Regions from separate parts of the Streptomyces sp. NPDC087859 genome, predicted to be linked through region 3. Evidence: riboswitches for the same ligand, from Rfam matches in the RefSeq annotation. Region 3 holds a riboswitch; each other region holds the start of a gene.
The links. Region 3 has a riboswitch for thiamine pyrophosphate ahead of thiC (phosphomethylpyrimidine synthase ThiC). Riboswitches for the same ligand answer to the same signal wherever they lie in the genome.

Region 1: another riboswitch for thiamine pyrophosphate. It lies ahead of ACIOHP_RS34050 (thiamine ABC transporter substrate binding subunit); the one in region 3 lies ahead of thiC (phosphomethylpyrimidine synthase ThiC).
Region 2: another riboswitch for thiamine pyrophosphate. It lies ahead of thiO (glycine oxidase ThiO); the one in region 3 lies ahead of thiC (phosphomethylpyrimidine synthase ThiC).

What each region holds. Positions count from the first base shown of each region.
Region 1 covers NZ_JBIUUU010000015.1:184,981-188,208, forward strand. Annotated here, with positions in the region: gene ACIOHP_RS34040 (NUDIX domain-containing protein) at 1-132, shown strand, start outside; gene rlmN (23S rRNA (adenine(2503)-C(2))-methyltransferase RlmN) at 175-1,281, shown strand; TPP riboswitch at 1,305-1,412, shown strand; gene ACIOHP_RS34050 (thiamine ABC transporter substrate binding subunit) at 1,491-2,576, shown strand; gene ACIOHP_RS34055 (ABC transporter permease) at 2,621-3,228, shown strand, end outside.
Region 2 covers NZ_JBIUUU010000006.1:463,488-466,715, forward strand. Annotated here, with positions in the region: gene ACIOHP_RS17450 (NAD(P)/FAD-dependent oxidoreductase) at 1-769, opposite strand, end outside; gene ACIOHP_RS17455 (hypothetical protein) at 802-1,152, opposite strand; TPP riboswitch at 1,205-1,316, shown strand; gene thiO (glycine oxidase ThiO) at 1,314-2,468, shown strand; gene thiS (sulfur carrier protein ThiS) at 2,465-2,665, shown strand; gene ACIOHP_RS17470 (thiazole synthase) at 2,669-3,228, shown strand, end outside.
Region 3 covers NZ_JBIUUU010000002.1:190,611-193,838, reverse strand. Annotated here, with positions in the region: gene ACIOHP_RS04770 (YibE/F family protein) at 1-1,499, opposite strand, end outside; TPP riboswitch at 1,571-1,760, shown strand; gene thiC (phosphomethylpyrimidine synthase ThiC) at 1,753-3,228, shown strand, end outside.

The sequences.
Region 1 (3,228 bases), on a different contig from region 3:
TATCCGGGTCTGGCGTCCGAGTACGTCTTCCACGACGTCGAGGTCCAGGTGCCGGGTCTCGCCTCGGGGAACTTCTGGACGCGGGAGGCCGGCGACGGGGTGGTTTCCGCCCATCTCTGGGCGTGGCGGTAGCCGACTGGGGCACTCCGGTTGATCTGCGACACTGGTATGACCATGCCCAAGCCCGGAGAACTCACTTTCGTCGCCCCCCGCGGAGCCAAGAAGCCGCCGCGGCACCTTGCCGATCTCACGCCTGCCGAGCGCAAGGATGTCGTGGCCGAGATCGGTGAGAAGCCGTTCCGTGCCAAGCAGCTCTCGCAGCACTACTTCGCGCGGTACGCGCACGATCCGGAGCAGTGGACCGACATCCCGGCCGCGGCCCGGCCCAAGCTCCAGGAGGCGCTGCTTCCCGAGCTGATGACCGTCGTACGGCATCTGTCGACCGACCAGGGGACCACGCGCAAGACGCTGTGGCGGCTGTTCGACGGGACGCTCGTGGAGTCGGTGCTGATGCGGTACCCGGACCGGGTCACCATGTGCATCAGCTCGCAGGCCGGGTGCGGGATGAACTGTCCCTTCTGCGCGACCGGGCAGGCCGGGCTCGACCGGAATCTGTCCACCGCCGAGATCGTCCATCAGATCGTGGACGGGATGCGGGCGCTGCGCGACGGGGACGTGCCCGGCGGGCCCGCGCGGCTCTCCAACATCGTCTTCATGGGCATGGGTGAGCCGCTCGCCAACTACAAGCGGGTCGTGCAGTCCATCCGTGCCCTCACCGACCCCGCCCCCGACGGGCTCGGCATCTCGCAGCGGGGCATCACCGTCTCGACCGTCGGTCTGGTGCCGGCCATCCACCGGTTCGCCGACGAGGGCTTCAAGTGCCGGCTCGCGATCTCGCTGCACGCGCCGGACGACGAGCTGCGCGACACCCTCGTCCCCGTGAACACGCGGTGGAAGGTGCGCGAGGTCCTCGACGCCGGGTTCGAGTACGTCGAGAAGTCGGGGCGCCGGCTCTCCATCGAGTACGCGCTCATCCGGGACATCAACGACCAGGCCTGGCGTGGTGACCGGCTCGGGCGGCTGCTCAGGGGCAAGCCCGTGCATGTGAACCTCATTCCGCTGAACCCGACTCCCGGGTCCAAGTGGACCGCCTCCCGGCCCGAGGACGAGAAGGCCTTCGTCGAGGCGATCGCCGCGCACGGGGTGCCCGTCACCGTTCGGGACACCCGTGGGCAGGAGATCGACGGGGCCTGCGGTCAGCTGGCGGCGGGCGAGCGGTAGCCTGAGCCCGTACGTACATCTTCATATTCCGACAGGGGAGCGCCACAGCGCTGAGAGTGCGGCAATCGGGCCGCAGACCCTCTGAACCTCGCCCAGGTCATTCTGGGTAGGAAGTTCGGTCATCACTCAAGCTGTTGCGCCCTGCCCGGAGCCCCTCAGAGGTTCCGGGCAGGGCCGCGTCTCTTCCTGGTCACCCCAGGAGGAATCCAGTGAGCATCACCAAGAAGGCCACGGTCTTCGCCGTCGGGTTCGGTCTCGTCGCGCTCTCCGCGTGCGGGTCGTCCGACAGCGACACCGACAGTGGTGGCGGCGGCTCCAAGACCGTCACCCTCGTCAGCCACAACTCGTGGGCCGTCTCCAAGAGCGTCCTCGCCGCGTTCGAGAAGGAGTCCGGGTACAAGGTCAAGGTCCTCGAGGACGGCGACGCCGGGCAGGCCGTCAACAAGGCCATCCTGACCAAGGACAACCCGCAGGGCGACGTCTTCTTCGGCGTCGACAACACCCTGCTGTCGCGGGCCCTGGACAACGGGCTCTTCCAGTCGTACGAGGCCAAGGGATCCGACCTGATCCTGCCCGAGTACCGGGTCGACGAGGACCAGCACAGGGTCACGCCGATCGACACCGGCGACATCTGCGTCAACTACGACAAGGCGTACTTCACCGAGCACGAGCTGGACCCGCCGACCTCGTTCGACGACCTGGTCAAGCCCGCCTACAAGAACCTCCTCGTCACCGAGAACGCCTCCACCTCCTCGCCCGGCCTGGGATTCCTCCTCGGGACCGCCGCCAAGTACGGCGACAGCGGCTGGGAGGGCTACTGGACCAAGCTCAAGGCCAACGGCGTGAAGGTCGTCGACGGCTGGGAGCAGGCCTACAACGAGGAGTTCTCGGGGTCCGCCGGCGGCAAGAAGGCCAAGGCCGACCGGCCGCTCGTCGTCTCGTACGCCTCCTCGCCGCCCGCCGAGGTCATCTACGCCGACCCGAAGCCGACGACCGCGCCGACCGGGGTCGCCGAGGGGACCTGCTTCCGGCAGGTCGAGTACGCGGGCCTGCTGAGCAACGCCGAGAACGGCAAGGGCGGCAAGGCGCTCCTCGACTTCCTGCTCACCAAGCGGTTCCAGGACGACATGCCGCTGAACATGTTCGTGTACCCGGTGCGGGAGGGCGCCCAGGTTCCGGCCGAGTTCACGAAGTACGGTCCGCAGGCCAAGGACCCCGAGACCCTGGACCCCGCCAAGATCGCCGCCAACCGTGACCAGTGGGTCAAGTCGTGGACCTCGCTCGTACTGAAGTAGCCCCACGCGGGAGCCTCAAGGGGAACGTGGCGCGGCTCGGGCTCATGGCCCTGCCCGTCGCGTTCTTCGGGGTCTTCTTCGCCTGGCCCGTCGCCGCGATCGTGGCGCGCGGGCTCAAGGCCGACGGCGCGTGGCAGTTCGGCCGGATCACGGACGTGCTCGCACAGTCCGACATCCGGCACGTCCTGTGGTTCACCACCTGGCAGGCCCTCGCCTCCACCGCGCTCACCCTGCTGATCGCGCTGCCGGGCGCGTACGCCTTCGCGCGCTTCGAGTTCCCGGGCAAGCAGGTGCTGCGGGCCGTCGTCACCGTTCCGTTCGTACTGCCCACGGTCGTCGTGGGGACGGCGTTCCTGGCACTCGTCGGGCGCGGGGGACTGCTCGACGAGCTGTGGGGCGTACGGCTGGACACGACCGTGTGGGCGATCCTGCTCGCGCACGTCTTCTTCAACTACGCCGTCGTCGTCCGCACGGTCGGCGGGCTCTGGTCACAGCTCGACCCGCGGCAGGAGGAGGCCGCGCGGATGCTGGGCGCCTCGCGCCTCGCGGCCTGGCGGAAGGTGACCCTGCCCGCGCTCGGGCCCGCCGTGGCTGCCGCCGCCCTCATGGTCTTCCTGTTCACCTTCACCTCCTTCGGTGTGGTGCAGATCCT
Region 2 (3,228 bases), on a different contig from region 3:
CCTCGCCGTGCGCGCCGAGTTCGATGCCCGAGCCGGCCAGCCAGACCGTGGCGGGGCGGGCGCCGATGCCGACCACGACGGCATCCGCGGGCAGCCGCGTGCCGTCGTCCAGGAGGACCTCTCCGGGCCGCACCCGCTCCACGCGCGCGTGGGTGCGCAGCTCGGCACCGGCGTCGGCGTACCAGGACGACATCGGCGCGGCCACCTCCGCGGGCAGCGCCCCCGCGAGCGGCCGTTCGGCGGCCTCCACGACCGTGACCGCGCAGCCCGCCTCCCGCGCGGCGGTGGCGAACTCGGCGCCGATCCAGCCCGCGCCGACCACCACGATGTCGTGCTGCCGGGCGAGTACGGGCCGCAGCCGCTCGGCGTCGTCGAGGGTGCGCAGCAGATGCACGCCGGGGACGCCCTCCGCGCCGGGCAGCCGGATCGGTTCGGCACCGGTGGCGAGGACCAGGACGTCGTACGGCACGGGCCCGCACTCGGTGTCGAGTTCGTGCTCGGCGGGGCGGACGCCCAGCACCTCGCGGCCCAGTTCCAGTGCGATACCGAGTGCCTCGAAGTCGACGTCGAAGGCGGAGCCCTCGGCCTTGCCGAGCAGTACGGCCTTCGACAGCGGCGGCCGGTCGTACGGCTGATGCGGCTCCGCGCCGATGAGGGTCACGGTGCCGGTGAAGCCCTGTTCGCGCAGGGCCACCGCGGTCTGTACGCCGGCCATGCCCGCGCCGACCACGACCACGCGCCGCTGAGACTGCTCCGTCTGCTCGCTCACCGGATCACCATAGACAACTGACAATTTGTCAGTCAGCGGTCCTGCACCGTGACCTGCTCCACAACGCTCGTCCCGCTGCCCGGCTGCGACTCCCACTCCCAGCGCTCCTCCAGCCGCACCCGCCCGTCCGGCAGTTCGACGACCGTGGACACGCAGTGCCCCGATGAGGTCGTCCCGTCGTGCTTGAGCTGGACGTACCGGAAGTCGAGCCGGTCGCCCTCGCGGGTGCCGACCAGATGCCCGCGCACGACGTCGCCGCCCGTGTACTCGGCCCAGATCTCGCCGCTCTTCTCGTGGTACGCGAACCGGGTGCGGGTACCCACCTGACCTGGGGCCTGGTCGGCGACGGGGGCGAGGACGAGGCCGTCCAGCGAGCGGGGCATGGCAGCAGGCTCCCTTACACAAGCGCAAAACCAAGAGCTAGGGTGGCCAACGTAGAGCACTCGCGGGAGCCCGGACGCACCGGGCTGAGAGGGAGGCTGGCGGCCTCCGACCGTACGAACCTGATCCGGGTCATGCCGGCGAAGGGAGGGGCTGGACGCCCATGTCCTCACGTACGTCAGACGTCCTCGTCGTCGGGGGCGGAATCATCGGCCTCGTCACGGCCTGGCGGGCCGCGCAGCGCGGTTTCGCCACGGCCGTCGTCGATCCCGAACCGGGCGGCGGGGCCGCCCAGGTGGCCGCCGGGATGCTGGCCGCCGTCACGGAACTGCACTACGGCGAGCAGACCCTGCTGGGCCTGAACCTGGCCTCGGCCCGCCGCTATCCGGAGTTCGCGGCCGAGCTCACCGAGCTGACCGGCCACGACCTCGGCTACCGCCGCTGCGGCACGCTCGCCGTCGCACTGGACGCCGACGACCGTGCCCATCTGCGGGAACTGCACGCCCTGCAGCAGGAGTCGGGCCTGGATTCGGAGTGGCTGTCCGGGCGGGAGTGCCGGCGCCTGGAGCCGATGCTCGCACCGGGTGTGCGCGGCGGGCTGCGGGTCGACGGCGACCATCAGATCGACCCCCGGCGGCTGATCAAGGCGCTGCTGGCCGCCTGCGAGCGGGCGGGCGTGGTCTTCCACCGCCTCTGGGCCGAGCGCCTGGACCTCGTGGCGGACCGGGCCGCCGGCATCACGGCCACCGACGGCACCCGGCTGGGCGCGGCCCAGGTGGTGCTCGCCGCCGGCAGCCTCAGCGGGCGGCTCGCCGGTGTCCCCGACGAGGTCCTGCCGCCGGTGCGCCCCGTGAAGGGGCAGGTGCTGCGGCTGACCGTGCCACAGCGGTACGCGCCCTTCCTGAACCGGACCGTGCGGGCCGTGGTCCGTGGCAGCCAGGTCTATCTGGTGCCGCGCGAGAACGGCGAGCTGGTGATCGGGGCGACCAGCGAGGAGCAGGGCTGGGACACCTCGGTGACCGCGGGCGGGGTGTACGAGCTGCTGCGCGACGCCCATGAGCTGGTGCCGGGCATCACGGAGCTGCCGCTCACGGAGACCCGCGCGGGACTGCGCCCCGGTTCCCCCGACAACGCTCCGCTGCTCGGACCGACCGAGCTCCCGGGGCTGCTCCTGGCGACCGGCCACTATCGCAACGGTGTGCTGCTCACGCCGGTCACCGGCGACGCGATGGCCCATGTGCTGACCACGGGTGAACTGCCGGACGAGGTCCGCGCCTTCACCCCCCGGCGTTTCACCTTCACGGAGCTGCCCGCATGAACATCTCCGTCAACGGAGAGCCGCGGGAGATCGCTCCCGGCACGGCTCTCGACACCGTCGTGCGGGCCCTCGCCCCGGCCCCCGCCGGAGTGGCCGCGGCCCTCAACGAAACCGTCGTCCCGCGCGGACACTGGCCGTCGACGTCCCTCTCCGAGGGAGACCGCGTCGAGGTCCTCACCGCCGTCCAAGGAGGCTGACCCATGGCCGACGATCCCTTCGTCCTCGGCGGTACGGCCTTCCCCTCCCGCCTGATCATGGGCACCGGCGGCGCGCCCAGCCTGGATGTGCTGGAGCGGGCGCTGATCGCCTCCGGCACCGAGCTCACCACGGTCGCGATGCGGCGCGTGGACCCGACGGTGCACGGCTCGGTCCTGTCCGTGCTGACCAGGCTCGGCATCGAGGTGCTGCCGAACACCGCGGGCTGCTTCACCGCGGGCGAGGCCGTACTGACGGCCCGCCTCGCGCGCGAGGCCCTCGGCACCGAGCTGATCAAGCTGGAGGTCATCGCCGACGAACGCACCCTGCTGCCGGACCCCATCGAGCTTTTGGATGCCGCGGAGACGCTGGTCGACGACGGTTTCACGGTGCTGCCGTACACCAACGACGACCCCGTCCTCGCGCGGAAGCTGGAGGACGTGGGCTGCGCGGCGATCATGCCGCTGGGCTCCCCGATCGGCTCCGGGCTCGGGATCCGCAATCCGCACAACTTCCAGCTGATCGTCGAGCACGCGCGCGTGCCGGTGATCCTGGACGCGGGGGC
Region 3 (3,228 bases):
ATCGATCCAACCAGCGTGCGCACGATCTCCTCGGCGACGAGCTCGCTGTTGGCGACGGTCCCCACGCTGCTCTGTGCGATGGAGAAGAGCAGCAGCAGCGGCAGGGCGGCGCCCGCGTAGGCGAGGACGAGCGTGTTGACGACGGACGCGATGTGGTCGCGGCCGATGCGGATGCCCGCGCGGTACAGATCGCGCCAGCCCATCGACGGATTGGCCTCGTGCAGCTCCCAGACCGCCGACGTCTGGGTGACCGTCACATCGTCGAGGACACCGAGCGAACCGATGATGACACCGGCGAGCAGCAGACCGCTCATGTCGATCGACGGGTACAGGCCGTGGATCAGGCCGGTGTTGTCGTCCGTGTTGCCGGTGAGCGCGGCCCAGTCGATGAACAGCGAGCCGAGCACGCCGATCAGCAGCAGCGAGATCAGCGTGCCGAGCACGGCCACGGATGTTCTCGCCGACAGTCCATGGCACAGATACAGGGCGATCAGCATGATGGCGCTCGCCCCGACCACGGCCACGACCAGCGGGTTCGAGCCCTGCAGGATCGCGGGCAGGATGAAGAAGTTCAGGATCATGAAGCTGATGGCCAGCGCGACCAGCGCCATGACGCCCCGCAACCGCCCGACGACCACGACGGCGAGTGCGAAGATGCCGGCGAGCAGCGCCATGGGGAGCCTGCGGTTCACGTCGGTGACCGAGTACTGCAGGTCCTTGGGAGCGGAGGGCTCGTAGGCGACCACGACCTTCTCGCCCTGGTCCAACTGCCGTGACTGGTCCGGCTGCACGATCTCGGTGAACGTACGGCCCTTGTCGTCGCCGGTGTCGACGCGGATCGTCGCCTTCTTGCAGTCGCCGTCGGCCTGCTGCTGGGCGGAGGAGCCCTCGGCGGTGGAGGTGTCGCCGGTCGGGGTCTCGCCCGAGGCGTTGACCGACTTGCAGCTCACGCTCACGACCTTGGTGACCGTGGCCTGCTGGGTCTGCCGGTCGAAGCCGACGCCGGTGCGCTCATGACCCGGCGCGCCCCCCGGCCACAGCACGACGAGCCCGACGATCACGGCGACGCCGAAGGGGATGAGGATCGCGGCGATGACCTTGCGCAGGTGCTTGGAGACGGGGGCCGCCGGGCCGTGACTGTGGCTGTGCGAATGACCGTGTCCGCCGCCACCGCCACCGCCACCGCCGGTGCCACCGACTGTGCCCCCGCCACCGGAACCGGGGCCATGCCCATGCCTGTGCCCGCCATCGCCACCGGCCTCGTGCCCGTGGCCGCCGGAACCGGTCCCCTGCTCGAACCGGCCGCCCGATCCGGGCTCCTGGCCGAACCCGTCACCGGTGCCGTTTCCCTGCTCGTACCAGTCGCCGGAGCCCGGGCCCGGGCCGTACCCGCCGCCCTGCCCGTCGGCGGGTCCGGGTCTGTTGCCGGGCCCGTTGCCGGAGCCGGGCCTGCGAGGAGGCTCGGGCGGTGGGAACGGGGGCTGATGTGTCGTGGTCACCGACCGATCATCGCAAGAACGACAGGGGCCCTCTGTTCACCGCGCCCGAATTGACGCTAGCGTGGGGGCACCTTTGTACACGCGGGAGCTCGGAGCACCGGGCTGAGAGGGCGCTGACCTCCGTCCCAGCGATGTTTCACGTGGAACATCGTCACCAGCGAGTGACGTTCCACACGAAACGTCGGCAGACGGAAGCCGCTGCGTCGACCGCCGAACCTGTTACCGGGTAATGCCGGCGTAGGGAGTAGGTCTCATGACCATCAAGGACGCGCGCACGCCTGCCTTCAGCCAGGACGAAAAGCCCATTCAGGGCGAACAGTCCGCGGAGGTCGGGAAGTCCATCGGCTGGCACAAGGCGTATGTCGAGGGCTCGCGCCCCGATGTGCGGGTGCCGGTCCGTCAGGTGCACCTCACCAACGGGCAGTCGGTCACGCTGTACGACACATCGGGTCCGTACACCGATCCCCTGGTCGATACCGACGTCCGGCGGGGTCTGGCTCCGCTCCGGGAGAACTGGATCATCGCCCGCGGCGACACCGAGGAGTACGCGGGCCGTCCCGCCCGCCCCGAGGACGACGGCATCAAGCACACCTCGCCGCGGGGCGGCAACCTCCGCAACCTCGACGCGGTCTTCCCCGGGCGGCCCCGGCTACCGCGCCGTAGCCGCGACGGTGGAGCGGTCACGCAGCTCGCCTACGCGCGCCGAGGCGAGATCACGCCGGAGATGGAGTACGTGGCCCTGCGGGAGAACCTGGCCCCCGAAGTCGTCCGGGAGGAGATCGCGGCGGGCCGCGCGGTCCTCCCGGCCAACGTCAACCACCCCGAGATCGAGCCGATGATCATCGGCAAGCGGTTCCTGGTGAAGGTCAACGCCAACATCGGCAACTCCGCGGTGACCTCCTCCATCGAGGAGGAGGTCGAGAAGATGACCTGGGCGACCCGCTGGGGCGCCGACACGGTCATGGATCTGTCCACCGGCCGCAACATCCACACCACGCGCGAGTGGGTGCTGCGCAACTCCCCCGTCCCCATCGGTACGGTGCCGCTCTACCAGGCACTGGAGAAGGTGGACGGCAAGGCCGAGGAACTGACCTGGGAGATCTACAAGGACACGGTCATCGAGCAGGCCGAGCAGGGCGTGGACTATATGACGGTCCACGCGGGCGTCCGCCTGCCGTACGTACCGCTGACGGCCAACCGCAAGACGGGCATCGTCTCGCGCGGTGGCTCGATCATGGCGGCCTGGTGTCTCGCGCACCACAAGGAGTCGTTCCTCTACGAGAACTTCGAGGAACTCTGCGAGATCCTCGCCGCCTACGACGTCACGTACTCGCTCGGTGACGGCCTCCGGCCGGGTTCGATCGCGGACGCCAACGACGAGGCGCAGTTCGCGGAGTTGAGGACGCTCGGGGAACTCAACACGATCGCGAAGCGCTTCCATGTACAGACCATGATCGAGGGCCCTGGGCACGTCCCGATGCACAAGATCAAGGAGAACATCGACCTTCAGCAGGAGATCTGCGAGGAGGCACCGTTCTATACGCTCGGCCCGCTGACCACGGACATCGCCCCGGCCTACGACCACATCACCTCAGGCATCGGTGCCGCGATGATCGCGTGGTGGGGCACGGCGATGCTCTGCTACGTCACGCCCAAGGAGCACTTGGGCCTGCCCAACCGTGACGACGTGAAGACAGGCGTCATCACCTACAAGATCGCGGCCCATGCG